DNA from 2 places in the Vibrio ostreae genome. Region 2 is predicted to be linked to the other one. Evidence: riboswitches for the same ligand, from Rfam matches in the RefSeq annotation. Region 2 holds a riboswitch; the other holds the start of a gene.

Region 1 (9,056 bases), 640 kb from region 2:
AGAGTTCGGATATCTGGTGTTGAATCGACAAGGTTTATGAGCGGAATGTGAAAGCATTCCGTTTTTTTATGGTAAGTGGTTTGTTTTGTGCACAGTTGTCGGTGTTGGATGACTTACGCTGGCGCAGATTATGGTAGTCTGTGCGCGAGTGATTACTGAGCCTGTTACTAATGTCTGACAACATTTTGTTCCATAAAACGTATCTGCATCCATTCAGCTCGGAGTGGGTGGTATTTGTGCATGGTGCCGGAGGCAGTTCGTCGATTTGGTTCAAGCAAATTAAAGCCTATAAACAGCACTTCAATTTATTGCTGATTGATCTGCGCGGGCATGGTAAGTCCGGCAAATTGCTCAAAGAGTTAATCTCTCATCGTTATACCTTCCACTCCGTGACTCAGGATGTCCTGTGTGTGTTGGATCACCTGCATATCCGCACTGCTCACTTTGTTGCTATGTCTTTGGGGACCATCATAGTGCGTAATATTGCGGAAGTGTCGGCTGACCGGATTTCGTCTATGGTGCTGGGCGGGGCGGTTACCCGCTTTAATGCCCGCTCTCAGATACTGGTTCAGCTCGGACGCCTCGGCCAGCACATCATTCCCTACATGTGGCTGTATCGTTTATTTGCCTACATTGTCATGCCGCAGCGCAGTCAGAAAGAGTCACGCCACTTGTTTATTCGTGAAGCGAAAAAGCTGTGTCAGAAAGAGTTTAAACGTTGGTTTACTCTCGCGGCTGATGTCAATCCGCTGATGGGCTATTTCAAACAGAAGGACAGTGCGATTCCTACGCTCTATCTGATGGGAGAGAAGGATTATATGTTTATTCAGCCGGTCAAAGAGATGGTTGCTGCGCACCGTCACAGTGAATTATACCAGATACCTGATTGCGGTCATGTGTGTAACGTTGAGCAACCTGAGCACTTCAACCAGGTTTCAATTGGTTTTATTCAGCAGCATGTTGCTGTTTCGCCGAGCATCACCAGATCGCTTGTGCAGAGCTGACCGTGGTTGCTCTCGCTACTCTTGGTCAGCTTTTCCGCACTGCCAGCAGAGGGCAAATTGCGCGTCATTCATTTCACCACAATAGTGACAACGCCATGCCGCCGTTTTGCTGTCGGCAGCCGGACGTGTGTATTCTTCAATCAGTGCTTGGGCCTGTGCCAGCTGTTCAGGATGAAAGAGCCAGATATACGGAGCAGTATCATCATTGAGCGGCAATTCGCCGCGCAGGCCAAACAATCCTTCACCTCGTACATCACAGATTATTCCTGCTTGCTTGAGTAATTCGCATAATAAGTGTGCGTCGGTTGGGTTAGCGGCAATGAATATTTTCATAGACTGAGCATCCGGTTAAGTGGCATCGGAGCGACGATGGGGAAGCTTATTGAGCAGCCACTTCATTAGCAATGGGAATACCCCCAATAGTGCAAAAGCCAGCAGCACGGAAGGCGAGACGATACCTGCCAGTGAGTCAATTTGGGCAAGCTGAGTGCCGGCATTCAGATACACCGCAGTGCCAGGCAGCATTCCTAATTGGCTTACCCAATAATAACGGGTGGCTTTGATGGATGTCAGCCCCATAAGTAAGTTAATCAGAAAAAACGGAAACACCGGGATCAGGCGCAAGGAGAACAGGTAAAAGGCGCCATCACGATCCATACCGCGGTTGATGGTTTCCAACTTGGCCCCAAATCGCTTTTGCACCCATTCACGCAGCAGAAACCGACTGCTGAGAAAAGCCAGTGTGGCACCCAGGGTACTGGCAAATGAGACCAGCAGCAGGCTTAACCAAAAACCAAACAGCGCGGCCCCCAGTAGTGTGACAACCGCTGCGCCCGGAATAGATAATGCTGTGATCACCAGATAGCTGAAGAAATAGAGAGCGGCGGCTGAAATTAAATGGCTCTGAATATACTCATTGAGTAATGATTGCTGTAACTTCGCATTCTCCAGAGTCAGGGAAGGGCCCAATACAATACTGGCTGTTAAGATAATCCCGATAAGCAGAATTCCCCAAACCCACTTGCGACTCATATGTGCTCCTGATGGTGATAACCTGAAAGATAAATAGCGATGTTTTGCTAGATAATTAGTGAGACAGGTTTTATCGTGTTTTTCTTTCACCATAAACCAAATTTCACCCAACAACAAAAAAAGCACCCGCATTTGCGAGTGCTTTATTAAGTGAAGTTGCTCTGATTTTTAAGGGATTAAGACAAACGTTGTAACAACTCGTCGCGACGTGCCTGAGGGATTACTGACCAGTGCTTGCCCTCTATCGCGCCTTCCAGTGCCCACAGAAGTTCCAAACCGACATCTGAAGTATGTGACTGTCTAACTGCTTTGTAAGCTTCTACGGCGCCTTTTTCCTGCAAGTCTTCAACGCTTTGAATGCCGGCTTTTTTCAGCATTCGTTCTGTCGCTAATCGCAGGTTAGGTAAGTCTTTTAAACGATCTGGTTTTGCCTGGGCTTGTGTTTCCCGTTCTGCTTTTGCAACGGCAAGTGCAGCTTTAGCATCTTCCAGAATACGTCCGGTGTCTGACCAACAGTCTTCCGGTAACGCAAAATATTTGGTTACGACCGGGAAACCCCGCTTCTTATAAACATAGGGTTCGAAACCTTGTTGCTTAAATTTTGCAGTTGAAGCGTCGTCGGCACGTATGTGTAATTTATCATTAACTACTAATGCGAACATGGTGTCATCGACAAAAATGCCGAATCCGCCGAACATTGAACGAGATTTAACGCGTCCTAATTGTTCGAATAGCCGCATTGAATCTTTAAGTATTGGTTTATCCATGCTTTAAGTCTCGGTGTATTAATTAATACGCCACCAAAATCAGGTCCGAGAGAGTAGCAAAAGAATGCAGTATGTGTGTCAGTAGGGAGTCAACTTCGTAATTAATGCATTTTTGCCATCGGTAACCCCGCTACCTACCAGAAACTGGTTCAGGCCGGAGGCTTTGCGTCCCACCTTTTCAGATGGTTTGCCCTGTGCGTGACATCTCCTTTTTATCAAAGGATGATTAAATCATTGAATGAGTATCACATTTACAGTCTGCAAATGTGATACTCATTCTAAAGTTTATATTTAACGGGTGCAACAAAATTAACACAACTAACGCGTGCTCATATGGGATGCGATGCGTATTTTCGATAAAACCCTTATTTTGTCAAGTGTTTTACCGTATCACGTACTACTATTTCCGGATGCATCTCGAATACACGGCGCTCGTGTTCTTTATCCTTGATGCGCTCCAGCAGGATCTCAAATGCGTTTTTACCCACGCGACGTTTTGGCTGGTGGATAGTCGTCAGCGGTGGTGAGAAATATTCGGCTAATTCGATGTTGTCGTAACCAATCACAGACATATCATCCGGTACACGTACACCGCGTTGTTGCAGACGGCTGATCAGACCCAAAGCCATGGTGTCATTGAAACAGAACACGGCAGTTGGACGCTTATCCATGGCAATCAACTTGTCTGCCGCCAGTACAGCGGTATCACATTCGAAGTTACCTTCCAGGATCCAGTCTTCACATACCGGCAGATTGGCTTCAGCCATCGCACGACGGAAGCCCGCAATACGTTCCTGACAAGCCGCTTTGACAAAATGGCCGCTCAGACAGGCTATATCCTGATGTCCATGGTCAATCAGATATTTTGTCGCGAGGTAACCCCCTTCTTCTGAGTTGTCCATGATTTTATCGGCCTGAGAAGTTTCCGGGCCCCAGTCCATGATCACTTTCGGAATGTCTTTATGTGCTTCAAGCATTTCCAGCAGTTCTTCGGTCAGATCCGAACACATCACCAGCATGCCATCAACACGCTTTTCTGCCAGCATGCGGATGTAGTCACGTTGCTTTTCATAGATGCCGCCGGTGTTACATAAAATCAGCGTGTAACCCTGCCGGTAGCAGTAACTTTCTACGCCATCGATCACTTCTGAGAAAAACAGGTTGGTTGACTGGGTTACCAGCATACCGATCGTACGGGTGGTGTTGCATTTTAAGCTGCGAGCTACGGCACTTGGTGCATAATTCAGCTCTTTTACCGCTTCCATCACTTTTTCTTGTGTAGCTTCTGCAACGAAACGGGTTTTGTTAATTACGTGAGATACGGTTGTTGTTGAAACGCCGGCCAGGCGAGCAACGTCTTTAATCGTAGCCATAGGTTTGTCCTGTCGATGACTGCCGATGCAACAATATTGTGTCATGAACGGTATACGTCATGATGGATGTTGCCCGTTGAGCAGTATATCCCGCCGTTCGGGGGAAGCCATGCTCAGGTTCAGCAGCGGTTAGGCTTTTACACAAAGTGAAGCCTATAAGTAGTAAAAACACAAAAACCGCCCTTAAACAGCGGTTTGCATCTTAACGTTGTATTTTATCGTTTGCGGCCAAGATTCTAGACTGCAACGCTCTAAGTCGCAACGAAATTCATCGGATGAGTCTAAATTATCATCACTAAATCGGACCGGTTAGGTCACCTAAAGCGCTATAAAAGCCTGTTACTCGTTGGTGAGATAGGCTAAGTCGAGTTTTAATAACGCAACCAGCAGGTCAGTGACGGCCGCGTAAAATCCGAAGGTGTCATGCTCACGGCACCGCTGGGCAAATTGTGGCACCCAATTGATTAAACTGTTCTCGATAAAAATGGCCTGTTCAGCGAATGCCTGCTCCATATGGACCGGTTTCTCCAGCTCATTGCTGCGCATGATCATATGACCGAGAAAGTCGAGTTCCACCGCGATGTGATCGGCAGGTTGCGTCGGTGAGGGATTAGCAATGCCGGCGGCTTTCATCAGCTGCGCCATTTCTGACGCAGCTGTGTCATGGCCGGGAGTGGATGTGTTGTTGTAATGAGAAGCGCAGGGGATAGGCGCTTGAGGTTGGATCCCCTGAAACAAACGGCAAAAATCGGCGGCGAGCTCAAATTGCGCGTCCTGTCTTTCCAGTAATCGGTTAAGGGCGTTGATGATGTTGCGGACGGCGGGCTTGAGTTCGTCATTTTCACCTAATCCGGAAAGGAAACCACGAATCTGCGGAGAATGATATTGGGCCAGCTCTTTGGCGCTCAGTTCCTGGTTGAATAAACTGGATAACCACCAATAGAGTTCGGCGCGTTGATCATTGAAAGCTTTCAGTTCTTGCATGTCTTGCATGGTCAGACTCCGGCTGCGTGTACTTGTAGTAAGTCTAATCAATAATCATCAATAGTAATAATGCGTTAAGTGAAAAAACGGTTAAACAAAATAGGTTTTGTTGTTTGTGGGGAGAAGCCATTGCTGTCAGAGCTTGTCTTGAATCAATAAAGGCGTGGATTTTTGCCGTGAATGCTAGAATTGCCATTGGCAATATTTAAAATTGGTTGCATCGTTTTTATGGGTCCAATTATGCCATGAGCAATCATATTCTTGTTGTTATTGACGATGATGTGACACGTAATACCCTGGTTGGTTATTTTGACAAAGAAGGATATCGGGTTTCACAGGCAAGTGATGCTGCGGGATTACGGGCGATATTCACACAACATCATGTGGACATTTTGATCCTGGATATTAATGTATCCGATGAGGATGGTCTGCTGCTGACCAGAGAGCTGCGCGGGGAATCAACCGCCGGTATTATTTTGCTGACTGGCCGTGTCGACAGTATCGACCGGATTATCGGCTTAGAGATGGGCGCTGACGACTGTATTACGCATCCGATAGCCTTGCGTGAGCTTTTAGCCAGAGTTAAAAATCTGCTGTGGCGGGTCTCTTTGATGGCTGGAGATATGGTCTCTGAAAGTGTGCTCCCGCCTGGAACGATTTCCTTTGGGGACTGGCGTTTTGATATAGCCCGGCGCGCGCTCTTCCATGATGACAAGCCGGTGCGACTGACCAAGGCCGAGTATGAGCTGCTGGTCGCTTTGACTTCTTGTCCGAATCAGGTGCTCAGCCGGGAGAAAATTCTTAATCTGCTCAGTCATCGGGTGGATATGCCAAATGACCGAACGATCGATGTTCTGATTCGTCGTTTACGCGCCAAAATAGAGTTTGACCCCAAGAACCCGCAAATTTTTGTCACAGTGCATGGCGAGGGCTACATGTTTGCCGGTGACTAATTTCGCCGGTGACTAATACTTTTGTCAGTGGTTAACACTAAGGTGAGGCGTGATGTAACCAGCCTGTCAGTAGGAGTCATTCACTAGTGAGTAAAAAGACCAGCCTGAAGCTGGTCTTTTTATTGTATCTGCCATTATTCCAGTGTGGTTTCAGAACCTTGTAGCGGAGCGGTTTGCTGATGTCCCGCTACCCAGTCCCGCAGAGATTGCCAGATAAGCCCCATACTTTCGTACCAAAAGCGTTCAGTCTGCTCGAGATAGAGTGCTTTGGGCGTGTACTTGTCCCATGGCTGGGTAATATTGCTCTGTGCCAGATAATTAGTCGGTGCAGGGATCGGTTGCAGACCGGCAGAGTGAAACTCGTTCAGCGCCCGCTGCATATGACTGGCGGACGTCACCAGAACCAGGGTTCTCTGCTGCACAAACGCCGCAGCCTGACGTGCCTCCTCCCAGGTATCCTTGGCGGTTTCCAGCAAGATGATATCTGATTTAGGGACGCCAAGCGCTAACGCTACACGAGCCAGCATGCGCGCATGACTGAACTCACTGCCGCCTGCATAACCAGACAGTATCAACTTAGAGCCGGGATACATCCGCATCACCCGAATCCCCTCACTCAGGCGCATTAATGCCGCCCGGCTCAGTTCGGATGTCGGCGGAATCTGGTCATCAACCACATGGCCATTACCCAGCACCATGATGTAGTCAACGGTGCCATCCACCGGTAAAAAAGCCGTGTACTGACGCTCGAGCGGCATCAGCAAACGACTGGAGACCGGCTGAAAAGAGATCAGAAAAATACCGGACAGGGAGAACAGTACAACAAGGCATCCGGTTTTGCGTTTGGCCGTGAACATGATCAGCATCAGGCCCACAAAACCAATCAGCAGCAATGCCGGAAGTGGCATCATTAAAGAAGAAACAATTTTTTTCAGCTCAAACATAAACAAATAGTCCGAAAAAACAGCACTTGATAATAAAAAGGGCTAAAAGCCTCTTTATTCCTGCCATTCCTATGACAGAATAGCAGCACGATTTATTATCATAACGCATGCTACAGTGACAGAAGATCGCAATTTCGACGATATTGCCCACAAATTTGCAAAAAACATATACGGTTCTGACAAAGGCGAGATTCGCCAAGTCATTGTTTGGGAAGATTTACTCCAACTGTTAACGCATTTTGATGGAATAAGCAAACCTTTGCACGTTTTAGATGCAGGAGGCGGTCTTGCTCAGATGTCTCAAAAACTGGCCCGCCTGGGCCATCGCGTTACCTTGTGTGATCTGTCTTCTGAAATGCTGCAACTGGCAGAGAAGGATATTGCAAATAACGGGTTGCTTGAGCAGTATCGCTTGGTTCATTCACCGGTACAGTCAGTACAGGAACATTTATCAGAACCGGTGGATATTGCCATGTTCCACGCTGTGATGGAATGGTTGGCTGATCCAAAAGCTGCACTGGACAACCTGCTCGCTCAGGTAAGACCGGGTGGCATGGTCTCGGTGATGTTTTACAACTATCATGGCCTGGTCTACAAAAACGCCGTGTGTGGCAATATTCCGCATGTCCTTGATGGCATGCCACATCGTAAAAGATTTAAACTGCAACCGCAGCAAGGGCTTATCCCGATCGATGTTTATCAGTGGATAGAAGCGGCCGGATTTGAGATCTGCGGTAAGTCAGGCATTCGCTGTTTTAGTGATTACATCGGTAACATGAAAAACATGGGCGAATACCAATATGAGGATGTGCTGGCCCTGGAGCAGAAATTTTGCCGTCAGGAGCCGTACCTCTCATTAGGCCGATACATCCATGTATGGGCCCAGAAAAAACAATAACAGGAATAACAATGAGTGAGTTAACTCAGAACGCTGCGGAGCAGCCAATCGACGAATTGGTCAGTTGGGTCAAGCAGAACGATTTCTCATTGAACCTGAGCACCGAACGGTTGGCGTTTCTTATCGCCATTTCGGTGTTAAGCAACGAACGGTTCGATGAAGAGCTAGGTGAAGGCGAGTTGCATGATGCGTTTGTGATTGTGACCCGCATGTTCGAAGACACGGGCGAAGCGTCTGCTTTTCGGGCCAACAACGCGATTAATGAGCTGGTAAAACAGCGTTTGATCAGTCGCTTTACCAGTGAAGTCACCGATGGTGCCAGTATCTACCGTCTGTCTCCGCTGGCCGTCGGCATCACCGACTATTATGTTCGCCACCGCGAATTCTCCAAGCTGAAACTGTCGATTCAGCTCTCGATGGTGGCTGACGAAATGGCGAAAGCGGTGGAGTCTGCGCAGCAGGGCGGCACGCCGGGTCACTGGAAGAAAAACGTCTACGGAGTGCTGAAATACTCGGTAGGCGAAATTTTCGATCGTATCGACCTTAACCAGCGTGTCATGGATGAGCAGCAGCAGTCCGTCAAACAACAGATAGCTGAGCTGCTCAATAAAGACTGGCGCGATGCGATTATCAACTGTGAATCTCTGCTGTCGGAGACCTCGTCCACACTGCGAGAACTGCAAGACACCTTGCAGGCGGCGGGCGATGAATTACAGACCCAGATCCTGGATATTCAGGAAATTGTCTATGGCGATGAGGAACTGGACTTTATCGGAGAAACCCTGTTTGGGTTGCAGATGAAGCTCGACCGGATCACCAGTTGGGGCCAGCAGGCGATTGACCTGTGGATTGGCTACGACCGCCATGTGCATAAATTTATCCGTACAGCCATCGATATGGACCAGAACCGGGCCTTCAGCCAGCGTCTGCGTCAGTCGGTGAATGATTACTTCGATCAACCATGGTATCTCACTTACGCCGAAGCGGAGCGCCTCAGTGATCTGCGCGATGAGGCTCTGGTGCTGCGTGACGAAGAAGTGACGGGTCATGTGCCGGTCGAAGTAGAATATGAAGAATTCCAACAGGTCAATGATGAGCTGG
Region 2 (9,056 bases):
CCAGTTGGTGGCAAAGACCGGCTGGGTAGACTTATGCCAGCTGGCAGGGTTGAGTAAGTCACTCTCTTCATCGGCCCAGAGCAGGCCCATACAGTAGTTTTCATCTGTCGCGCTGGCCGAATAGGTCATCCAGAACTTACCGTGGCGGTGCAGTACTGAAGGTCCTTCATTGACCCAGAAGCCACGTTGTTCCCAGTCAAACTCGGGGATACTTAACCGCTGCGGCGGAGTCTTGAGTAGCAAAGGTGTTTCCAGTTCGGCGATATACAGATTGGAATTACCGCCAATGCCATTCTCTTTCTGCGCCCAGACATAGTAGTTGTGTCCGCGATGAGAAAACGCGGTTGCATCCAGGCAAAAGGTATCCATTCCGGTCTCAATTTGCCCTTCAAACACCCAGTTGTCGCTAATGGGGTTGGCGTTGCGGTTTGAAATAGCGTACATGCGGTGCTGGAACAGGCCGTCGACTATCTCCCGTGACGGCGCGGCGGCGAAGTAAACATACCAGCAGTCATCAATATAATGCAGTTCAGGCGCCCAGATCAGGTCGCTGTAAGGGCCGCTGGACGGTTTGTGCCACGCATCAATAAGTTCATTGCTGGTGGCGAGTTCGGCAATGGAACGCGCGCGGCGAATTTCAATCCGGTCATATTCAGGCACGGACGCAGTGAAATAATAGTAACCGTCACTGTGGCGGTAGATATGCGGGTCGGCCCGCTGCTCAATGATTGGATTAGTCAGGGTTTGCATAATGTGAACCTTAATGAGTGAGACCTTTCAGTGGCTTATCCGGAGTAACCGTACTGAGGATTTCATCCTGCTCGAGAATATTGGTTGCGGTCATCGAGTGGTAGAAACGGTCGGTGACTTTGTACTTGAACATTAACGCGCCCATCAAAAAGTGGAACAGACCGGGAATGACCGTCAGCATCAGGGCGATGCCGGTCAGGGTATAATCCGATTGATCCTGGTTAGGGACATAGTTGAACGTGGTCAGCAGCCAGCCGACGATGGCGCCGGCAATGCCCATACCAAATTTCTGACAGAAAGAAATTCCGCCAAAGGCGAGGCCGGAAACGCGCTGGCCGGTTTTGTAGGTGCCATAATCGACCGCTTCGGCAATCGCCGACCAGAATACCGGCGCATGCAAATCCACCACAAATGAGAGCAGGAAATAGAGCATGAACGCCAAGGCAAAATCGCCGCGCCCAACCAGCAGATAGAGCAGGGCGCTGATCAACAGTACGGCAATCTGGCTGTAGCGGAACAGCTTAATTTTACAGTAGCGTTTGGTGATCCAGGTCGAGGCGACCATGGCCAGAATTGCCGCTACCACACCAGTCGCCAGAAAGGCTGAAATCGTACCGGCATCGCCCCCCAGATAATACTTGGCGTAATAGGCGGCAACAGAGCCGCGTATCACATAACCCACCGTACCAGTGACGCACACAGCGCACAGCACCAGCCATTGGTCGTTACTGGCCAGCAATTTGACCTGCTGAGTGAAACTGCGCTGCTCCACCTTGTGCTCAATCCGTTCTTTGGTGGTCATAAAGCAGAACAGGAACAGTAGTGTGCCCATCAATCCCATCAGTCCCATCGCATATTGGTAGCCGAGCTGGATATTGTTTTGCCCCCAGAATTCGGACAGTTGCGGCACGATAATGGTGACCAGAAACGCGGCAATCTTGGCAAAAAACAGCCGGTAACCGTTGGCAGACAGGCGCTCTTTTGGATCGTCCGTTAGTACGCTAATGAGCGAGATGTAAGGAATCGTCACCGCGGTAAACATAATCGTGACCAGAATGTAGGTCGCGTAGGCGTAGATGAGTTTACTGTTGTAGTCGGCATCCGGGGTACTGAAAGCCAGATACACCGATAAACCGAACGGTACAGAAAGAAACAGCAGATAGGGCCGGTAGCGACCCCAGCGAGTATGAATTTTATCGGTCAGCATGCCCATTAACGGATCAGTGACCGCATCAATCAGGCGTACTACGATGAACAGCAGGGCGAGATCCTGGGGTTTGATCCCAAAGATATCGGTGTAGAAAAAGGTGATGATCAACATCATCGAAGAGATGACCACGTTGACGGCCATATCACCGGCACCAAATCCCACTTTTTCTAATACAGGCAGCTTATATTTATACATTGTATTTTCATCCGTTGATTTACAACTGATGAATAATGTAATGGGCATAGCGTTCTGGTACTGTTATAAGTCTCAAATATCCAGGTATGCAGCATTTTTGTACATATTTTTAGCTAATCTGGTTATGACTAAACAGGCTATTTTCTCAATGAAGTGCTATCAAAGAGTAATAGTCGTACTGTTTATAAGCATTTGTTTCTTAGTGATTAATATATTAAAAGTGCGGTTATGGCTATTTTGGCCGTCTGTAGTTACAGCAGGGAAATAAAGACAAAGAGTCTTAAAAACGCCAGATGAAATAACGTTTTATTAGGTAGAGAGAAGGCGTGAATAAACTTCTCACGGGTGAGTGAAAGACAATAATAAAGCCGCCAGGGCGGCGGCTTTCGATTACATCCCCAAACTACCACCGTTGGCGGTAGTTTGGGTTAACCAGGGATACCGGTATCAGTTAGCACGCTGCCCGCTGCGTCCCTGAGACTGGTCTTTACCCCGGGCACGCGTTGGGTTGTTACCCTGACCGCGGTTGCCGCTTGTTTTACCATTTGGGGCCTGGTTACGGCCACCTTGTTTACCGGCTCCACCTTGCTTACTTGAACCCCCTTGTTTGCCCGGGCCGCCTTGCTGTCCCTGTCCTGCGGCCTTTCCGCCTTTGCGTTGACCTTTGGGTTGGTCGCCGCGCAGTGCGTCGAAGCCTGGCTGTGACTTGGTATGCTTGGTGGCAAAGCGGTTGGCACCGTGGCGGCCTGATTTACGGCGTTGAGCCGGCGTGCTGCGGTCACTGTCTTCGGCCGGTACCAGACAACTTGGTTTGTCACCGATCAGGTGTTTTTTACCCATGTCGATCAGTGCTTCACGGATCAAAGGCCAGTTGAGCGGGTCGTGGTAACGCAGCAGAGCTTTATGCAGGCGACGCTGACGCTCACCTTTCGGTACCGTGATGTCTTCACGTTTCTTGTACTTCACTCGTTTCAGCGGGTTCACTTCTGAGTGATACATCGCGGTTGCGTTACACATCGGTGACGGGTAGAAGTTCTGTACCTGGTCACACTCAAAGTTGTTCTGTTTCAGCCACAATGCCAGGTTGAGCATATCTTCATCTTTGGTGCCCGGGTGAGCAGAAATGAAGTAGGGAATCAGGTACTGTTTCTTACCCGCTTCGGCACTGAACTTCTCGAACATCTCTTTAAAGCGGTCATAAGTACCCATGCCCGGTTTCATCATCAGATCAAGCGGTGATTTTTCAGTATGCTCCGGCGCAATCTTTAGATAACCACCGACGTGGTGCGTCACCAGCTCTTTAACGTATTCTGGTGATTCGATTGCCAGGTCATACCGTACCCCGGACGCGATCAGGATCTTCTTCACACCTTCAACTTTACGTGCTTCACGGTACAGGTCGATGGTGTGTTTGTGGTCGGTATTGAGTTTATGACAGATACCCGGGAACACACACGACGGACGGCGACAGTTTGCCTCCGCTTTTGGATCAGAACAGCCCAGACGGTACATGTTAGCCGTTGGACCACCCAAGTCGGAAATGGTGCCGGTAAAGCCCGGTACTTTGTCACGAATCTCTTTGACTTCGTTAATGATCGACTCTTGCGAACGGTTCTGGATGATTCGTCCTTCGTGCTCGGTAATCGAACAGAAAGAGCAGCCACCAAAACAGCCACGCATGATGTTGACTGAGGTCTTGATCATATCGTAAGCCGGAATTTTTGCTTTGCCATACATCGGGTGCGGAACCCGTGCGTAAGGCAGGCCAAACACAAAGTCCATCTCTTCTGTCGTCAGCGGGATAGGTGCCTGGTTAACCCACAGTTCACGGTTGCCATGGCTCTGCAGCAGGGCGCGGCCGGAATACGGGTTGGTTTCCAGATGCAGAACACGGCTGGCGTGCGCGTACAGAATACGGTCGTTTTGCAGTTTTTCGTACGATGGCAGACGCACCGCGGTGGTTTTAGCATCGTGGCGCGACGGACGAATGGTAATCGGCTTGGCTTCGACTTCTTCTTTCTTATTGGTTTCGCACTGGGTTTCAACTTCGTACGGGTTGGTCGGCACAAACGGTTTGCTTGGCTTATCAATCCGTGATGAGTCGATCACGGTGTAACCTTCCGGTGCAGCCGGCAGGTTCACGGCGGTGCCGCGCACATTGGTCATGTCAGCAATATTTTCGCCATTCGCCAGACGATGGGCGACTTCGACCAGCGCTCGCTCGGCGTTACCAAACAGCAGGATGTCGGCTTTGGCATCAAACAGCACTGAACGACGGATCTTATCTGACCAGTAGTCGTAATGCGCGACACGACGCAGGCTGGCTTCGATGCCGCCCAGTACAATAGGCACATCTTTATAGGCTTCACGACAACGCTGTGAATACACCAGAGTGGCGCGGTCCGGACGTTTGCCCCCCTCATTGTTCGGAGTATAGGCATCGTCATGACGCAGCTTTTTATCTGAGGTGTAGCGGTTGATCATCGAGTCCATGTTGCCGGCAGTGATACCGAAGAACAGGTTCGGTTTACCCAGACTGGTGAAGGCCTCTTTGTTCTGCCATTCCGGCTGAGTAATGATACCAACCCGAAAGCCCTGGGATTCCAGCAAACGGCCAATGATCGCCATACCAAAACTTGGGTGATCAACATACGCATCACCGGTCACGATGATGATGTCACAACTGTCCCAACCCAGAGCATCCATCTCTTGACGTGAGGTGGGAAGGAAAGGCGCTGTGCCAAAACATTCGGCCCAGTACTTTTTGTATTCGTTAATCTTTGGTGTATTCATATGTTTAAAACGTGCTCACTTTACGCTAAGGGCTGAGCGGCTGCATGACCATGGTTGTAATATGGCTTTGTGCCTGTGTTGTGTGGTCGCACACTCAACGCCCGAAATTCTTTCCGCGCCGATCTGTTTGTAACCCGAATGGTCTGAAACAGTCACTTACGACCACTCCTGGCCGCATACATTGCGCGTGTTGAGAGCCGAAGACATCCGCTGTCAGCTCTGTTGGCTGGCTTAGAGCAGGCTTGTTCAACCTGTGCTCAAACCGGTCTGAATGGAAATCTTCTTTCCTCAATCTTGCAATAATAGCAGGTGAAAAAAGACGCCAGACAAAATAGCGCTGGAGTGTATCACGTTCTCAGCGAAGTCGCTCTGTTTCTGTTGTTAATAAACACAACAGTTCATCTTCATTCTGGCGCATATCAACAGCAAGTGTGCCGGATATATGCCAGTAAAACGGCAGCGCAACATAGAGCAAACGCAGGCGGAAGGCCGGACTGAGTATCATGGTTCGGTCACTCATTCGATTGGCTGGACCATGGGCTGCGGGGGCCAGTGTCTCGTAGAAGTTCATCCATCGTATGGTTCGCTAATCGTTTGGAGTCCGAAGTCGTTTGCGTACTTGTGCAACTTCAAAGTGGGTAATTATTTACTTTGTGTCATGTTAAGGTCATTTGTTCGCCAAATACCCTGGTTGTGATACGGCGCTATGAATCGGATGCAACTGGTGGCCTTGAGACCGGTACCACAACTTACTTAATCAGGTTTTACCACCAAATCAAAAAGTTACCTTCTTGCTTGTTATGTTGGCTCACGGTCAGGCTTGGGTAAGTTTTAGTTATGGCGGCTTGTTTTGTAACATTCTCCGGATATGCTCCCGTTACTTAGTCAGCACGCGCTGTCTGAGTCCAGTCAATACGCTCTCTTCTTTGAGCTGTCGACGATTGTAAAGGCAAAGCCTTCGAAAGGAGGTGACGCAAAGTTTCCGGTCTAACGGATATTTTCCTAAGATAGCGGGACCGCCAGTTGTGTATCTACGATTTCTATTTGTTTCGAACCTATACGAAGGGGCTACCCGAGATAGGTAACTTGTTGCCAAAAGTTGGGAACGTTCTCGAAAGATATTTAGATGAAAAGATAAACCAAGTTGTGGTCACTATCTCTGGAAAGAAAACAGATAACAATGTTAAACAAGCAGAGGTAAATAATGAGTACAAACAGTCGAAAACCGGTCATGCCGGTGTCACATATTATGCTGGGGTTACTGCTTGCTGGAGCCGGCCAATCCGCTTTAGCAGCGCAGCTTCAACCTGGTCCTGAGCCCACAGCACACACTCAGCAAGCTTATGCACCAGATAGCGATTTTACCGCTAAGTGGACTCGTGCTGATGCTCGCCAGATTAAGCGGATGTCTGATCCTTTGGCATTATCACGTGAAAACTCCATGCCAGAAGAGTACACCATGCCACCTATTCCGCTCGATTTTCCGGATATGTCCAATGAGCAGGTTTGGGTGTGGGATTCATGGCCGTTAACGGATGAGGATGGTAACCAATATAGTATCAATGGCCAGGAGGTGATCTTTTCACTGGTGGCTGATCGTAGCTTGGGTTTTGATGATCGTCACGTCTACGCCCGCATTGGCTATTTTTACCGTCCGGCGGGCATTCCGGATGAAGATCGTCCGGCAAACGGCGGCTGGACCTATGGTGGACAGATCTTTGATGAAGGGGTGACCGGGCAAATTTTTGAGGATCAGTCTTTCAGTCATCAAACACAATGGTCCGGCTCGGCGCGTATTTTCCGCGGCGGCGAGGTAAAACTGTTTTTCACCGACGTGGCCTTTTATCGAGATGAAAATGGGAACGATATCAAACCCTACGATCCGCGTATTGCCCTGAGTGTCGGTAAAATCCATGCGAACAAAAACGGAGTGAAGTTCACCGGTTTCAAAAAGGTGACTACGCTGCTGGAAGCAGACGGTACATATTACCAGACCGCTGAACAGAACCCCTACTTTAACTTCCGTGATCCGTTTACCTTCACTGATCCGGCACATCCAGGTGAGACATTTATGGTGTTTGAAGGTAACTCAGCGATGAAACGTGGTGAAGCGAAGTGTACTGAGGAAGACCTGGGGTATCAGATTGGTGACCCGTACGCCGAAACGCCGCGCGAGGTGAATGCCTCCGGTGCCACTTATCAGATTGGTAACATAGGACTGGCACGCGCGACGAACGATGATCTGACGGAATGGGAATTCCTGCCGCCGATCCTGTCCGCCAACTGTGTGACCGACCAGACTGAGCGTCCACAAATCGTGCAAAAAGATGGTAAATATTATCTGTTTACTATCAGCCACAGTACCACTTTTGCCAATGGCATTACGGGACCGGAAGGAGTATATGGCTTTGTCGGCAACGGTATCCGCAGTGATTATCAACCCATGAACCAGGGCTCTGGCCTGGTGTTGGGTAATCCGACCAACCTGAACTTCTATCCGGGCACCCCTTACGATCCGGACTACAACCAGCCAGCTGGACATTTTCAGTCTTATTCTCACTATGTGATGCCTGATGGGTTGGTGCAGTCGTTTATTGATACGGTGGGCTTTAAAGAAAACTTCCGCCGCGGCGGTACCTTGGCACCAACGGTAAAAATACTGATCGACGGTGACAGTTCAGAAGTGGATTATACCTACGGCCTGTATGGAGATGGTCTGGGCGGTTGGGCCGATATTCCGGCCAATCGCGACGTCAATCCGAGTGGTATTCATGGCCGCCACGGCAAATAATTAGCAGCGTTCTGAATCAAGCCTTGCGGAGAGTGCCCCGCAAGGCTTTTCATCAGGTCAGTGCCACGCGATGAGTCAGGAGGGCCGGTTGGCGGGCAATCAGGATCTCACCGTAACGCACCGAATACTGCACCTCCCCCTGTTTCTGAATCACTTCTACATCATTGCTGCCTTGCAGGACAATAAAGTTGGCCGGTTTACCCACCTCAATACCGTAGCGATCTGAGATATGTAGCGCTTTGGCGCCGTTATCGGTGATTAAATCCAGCGCGGTTGCCAGGTCTTCATAGCCCATCATATGGCAGGAATGCAGCCCGGAATCGAGTACACGTAGCAGCTTACCGTTTCCGACCGGATACCAGGGATCCTGAATGGAATCTTCGCCAAAACAGATGTTCATACCGGCCGCGCGAATTTCTTTTACCCGTGTGATGCCGCGTCGTTTCGGATAGGTATCAAAGCGACCTTGTAAGTGGATGCTTTCTGTCGGACAGGAAATAAAGTTAATCTTTGATTTCTTGAGCAGGCGGAATAGCTTAGAGCAGTATGCGTTGTTGTAAGAGTGCATGGCCGTGGTGTGACTGGCGGTGACCCGTTCGCCCATATTTTTTTCCAGTGCCACGGTTGCCAACACTTCGAGGAAACGTGATGCTTCATCATCGATTTCATCACAATGCACATCAACCAGTTTGTCGTGTTTTTGCGCCAGATCCATTAACCATTCCACCGACTGCACGCCATATTCGCGCGTGAATTCAAAATGGGGAATACCACCGATAACATCCGCACCGTGTTCAAGGGCTTTTTCCATCAACTCGGTGCCGTTAGGGTAGGACAGGATTCCCTCCTGCGGAAAGGCCACGATTTGCAAATCAATAAAAGGCGCCAGCTGCGGGCGTAATTCGTTAATGGCCTTCAGAGCCACTAAATCAGGGTCCGTCACATCGACGTGCGTACGAATATGCTGAATGCCATTTTCCAGCAGCAGTTCAATGGTTTTCAGTACCCGCGACTGCACATCTTCCCGGCTCAGCATCGGCTTACGTTCCGCCCAGCGCTCAATGCCTTCAAACAGCGTTCCGCTCATGTTCCAGTTGGGTTGCCCGGCGGTCAGTACTGCGTCCAGGTGAATATGAGGTTCAACGAAAGGGGCGCACAGTAGGTTACCTGACGCATCAATCTCAGCCCGGGCGTCACTGATCATGCCTGATTGCGGTGTGATAGCGGTAAACTGGCCCTGTTCACATTCTAAGCTGTACAGTCCTTGTTTGCCTCTCAGGCTGGCGTTAATAATAATCATGGTTCCTTCCTTCAAAA

Evidence for each region. A riboswitch is a leader RNA that binds a small molecule or an ion and turns the genes downstream of it on or off. The one in region 2 is predicted to bind cyclic di-GMP.
Region 1: linked by a shared signal. The riboswitch ahead of KNV97_RS09530 (TfoX/Sxy family DNA transformation protein) and the one ahead of KNV97_RS12390 (glycoside hydrolase family 68 protein) in region 2 are both predicted to bind cyclic di-GMP.

What each region holds. Positions count from the first base shown of each region.
Region 1 covers NZ_CP076643.1:738,068-747,123, forward strand. Annotated here, with positions in the region: gene KNV97_RS09515 (alpha/beta fold hydrolase) at 171-1,004, shown strand; gene KNV97_RS09520 (putative signal transducing protein) at 1,020-1,337, opposite strand; gene KNV97_RS09525 (TVP38/TMEM64 family protein) at 1,353-2,036, opposite strand; gene KNV97_RS09530 (TfoX/Sxy family DNA transformation protein) at 2,213-2,803, opposite strand; cyclic di-GMP riboswitch class I at 2,921-3,005, opposite strand; gene purR (HTH-type transcriptional repressor PurR) at 3,169-4,176, opposite strand; gene torD (molecular chaperone TorD) at 4,516-5,160, opposite strand; gene torR (two-component system response regulator TorR) at 5,406-6,113, shown strand; gene elyC (envelope biogenesis factor ElyC) at 6,248-7,057, opposite strand; gene cmoM (tRNA uridine 5-oxyacetic acid(34) methyltransferase CmoM) at 7,173-7,955, shown strand; gene mukF (chromosome partition protein MukF) at 7,967-9,056, shown strand, end outside.
Region 2 covers NZ_CP076643.1:1,380,267-1,389,322, reverse strand. Annotated here, with positions in the region: gene KNV97_RS12410 (glycoside hydrolase family 43 protein) at 1-750, opposite strand, end outside; gene KNV97_RS12405 (MFS transporter) at 761-2,155, opposite strand; gene KNV97_RS12400 (YgiQ family radical SAM protein) at 2,603-4,948, opposite strand; gene KNV97_RS12395 (hypothetical protein) at 5,304-5,468, opposite strand; cyclic di-GMP riboswitch class I at 5,887-5,972, shown strand; gene KNV97_RS12390 (glycoside hydrolase family 68 protein) at 6,153-7,739, shown strand; gene codA (cytosine deaminase) at 7,792-9,039, opposite strand; gene KNV97_RS12380 (PucR family transcriptional regulator) at 9,051-9,056, opposite strand, start outside.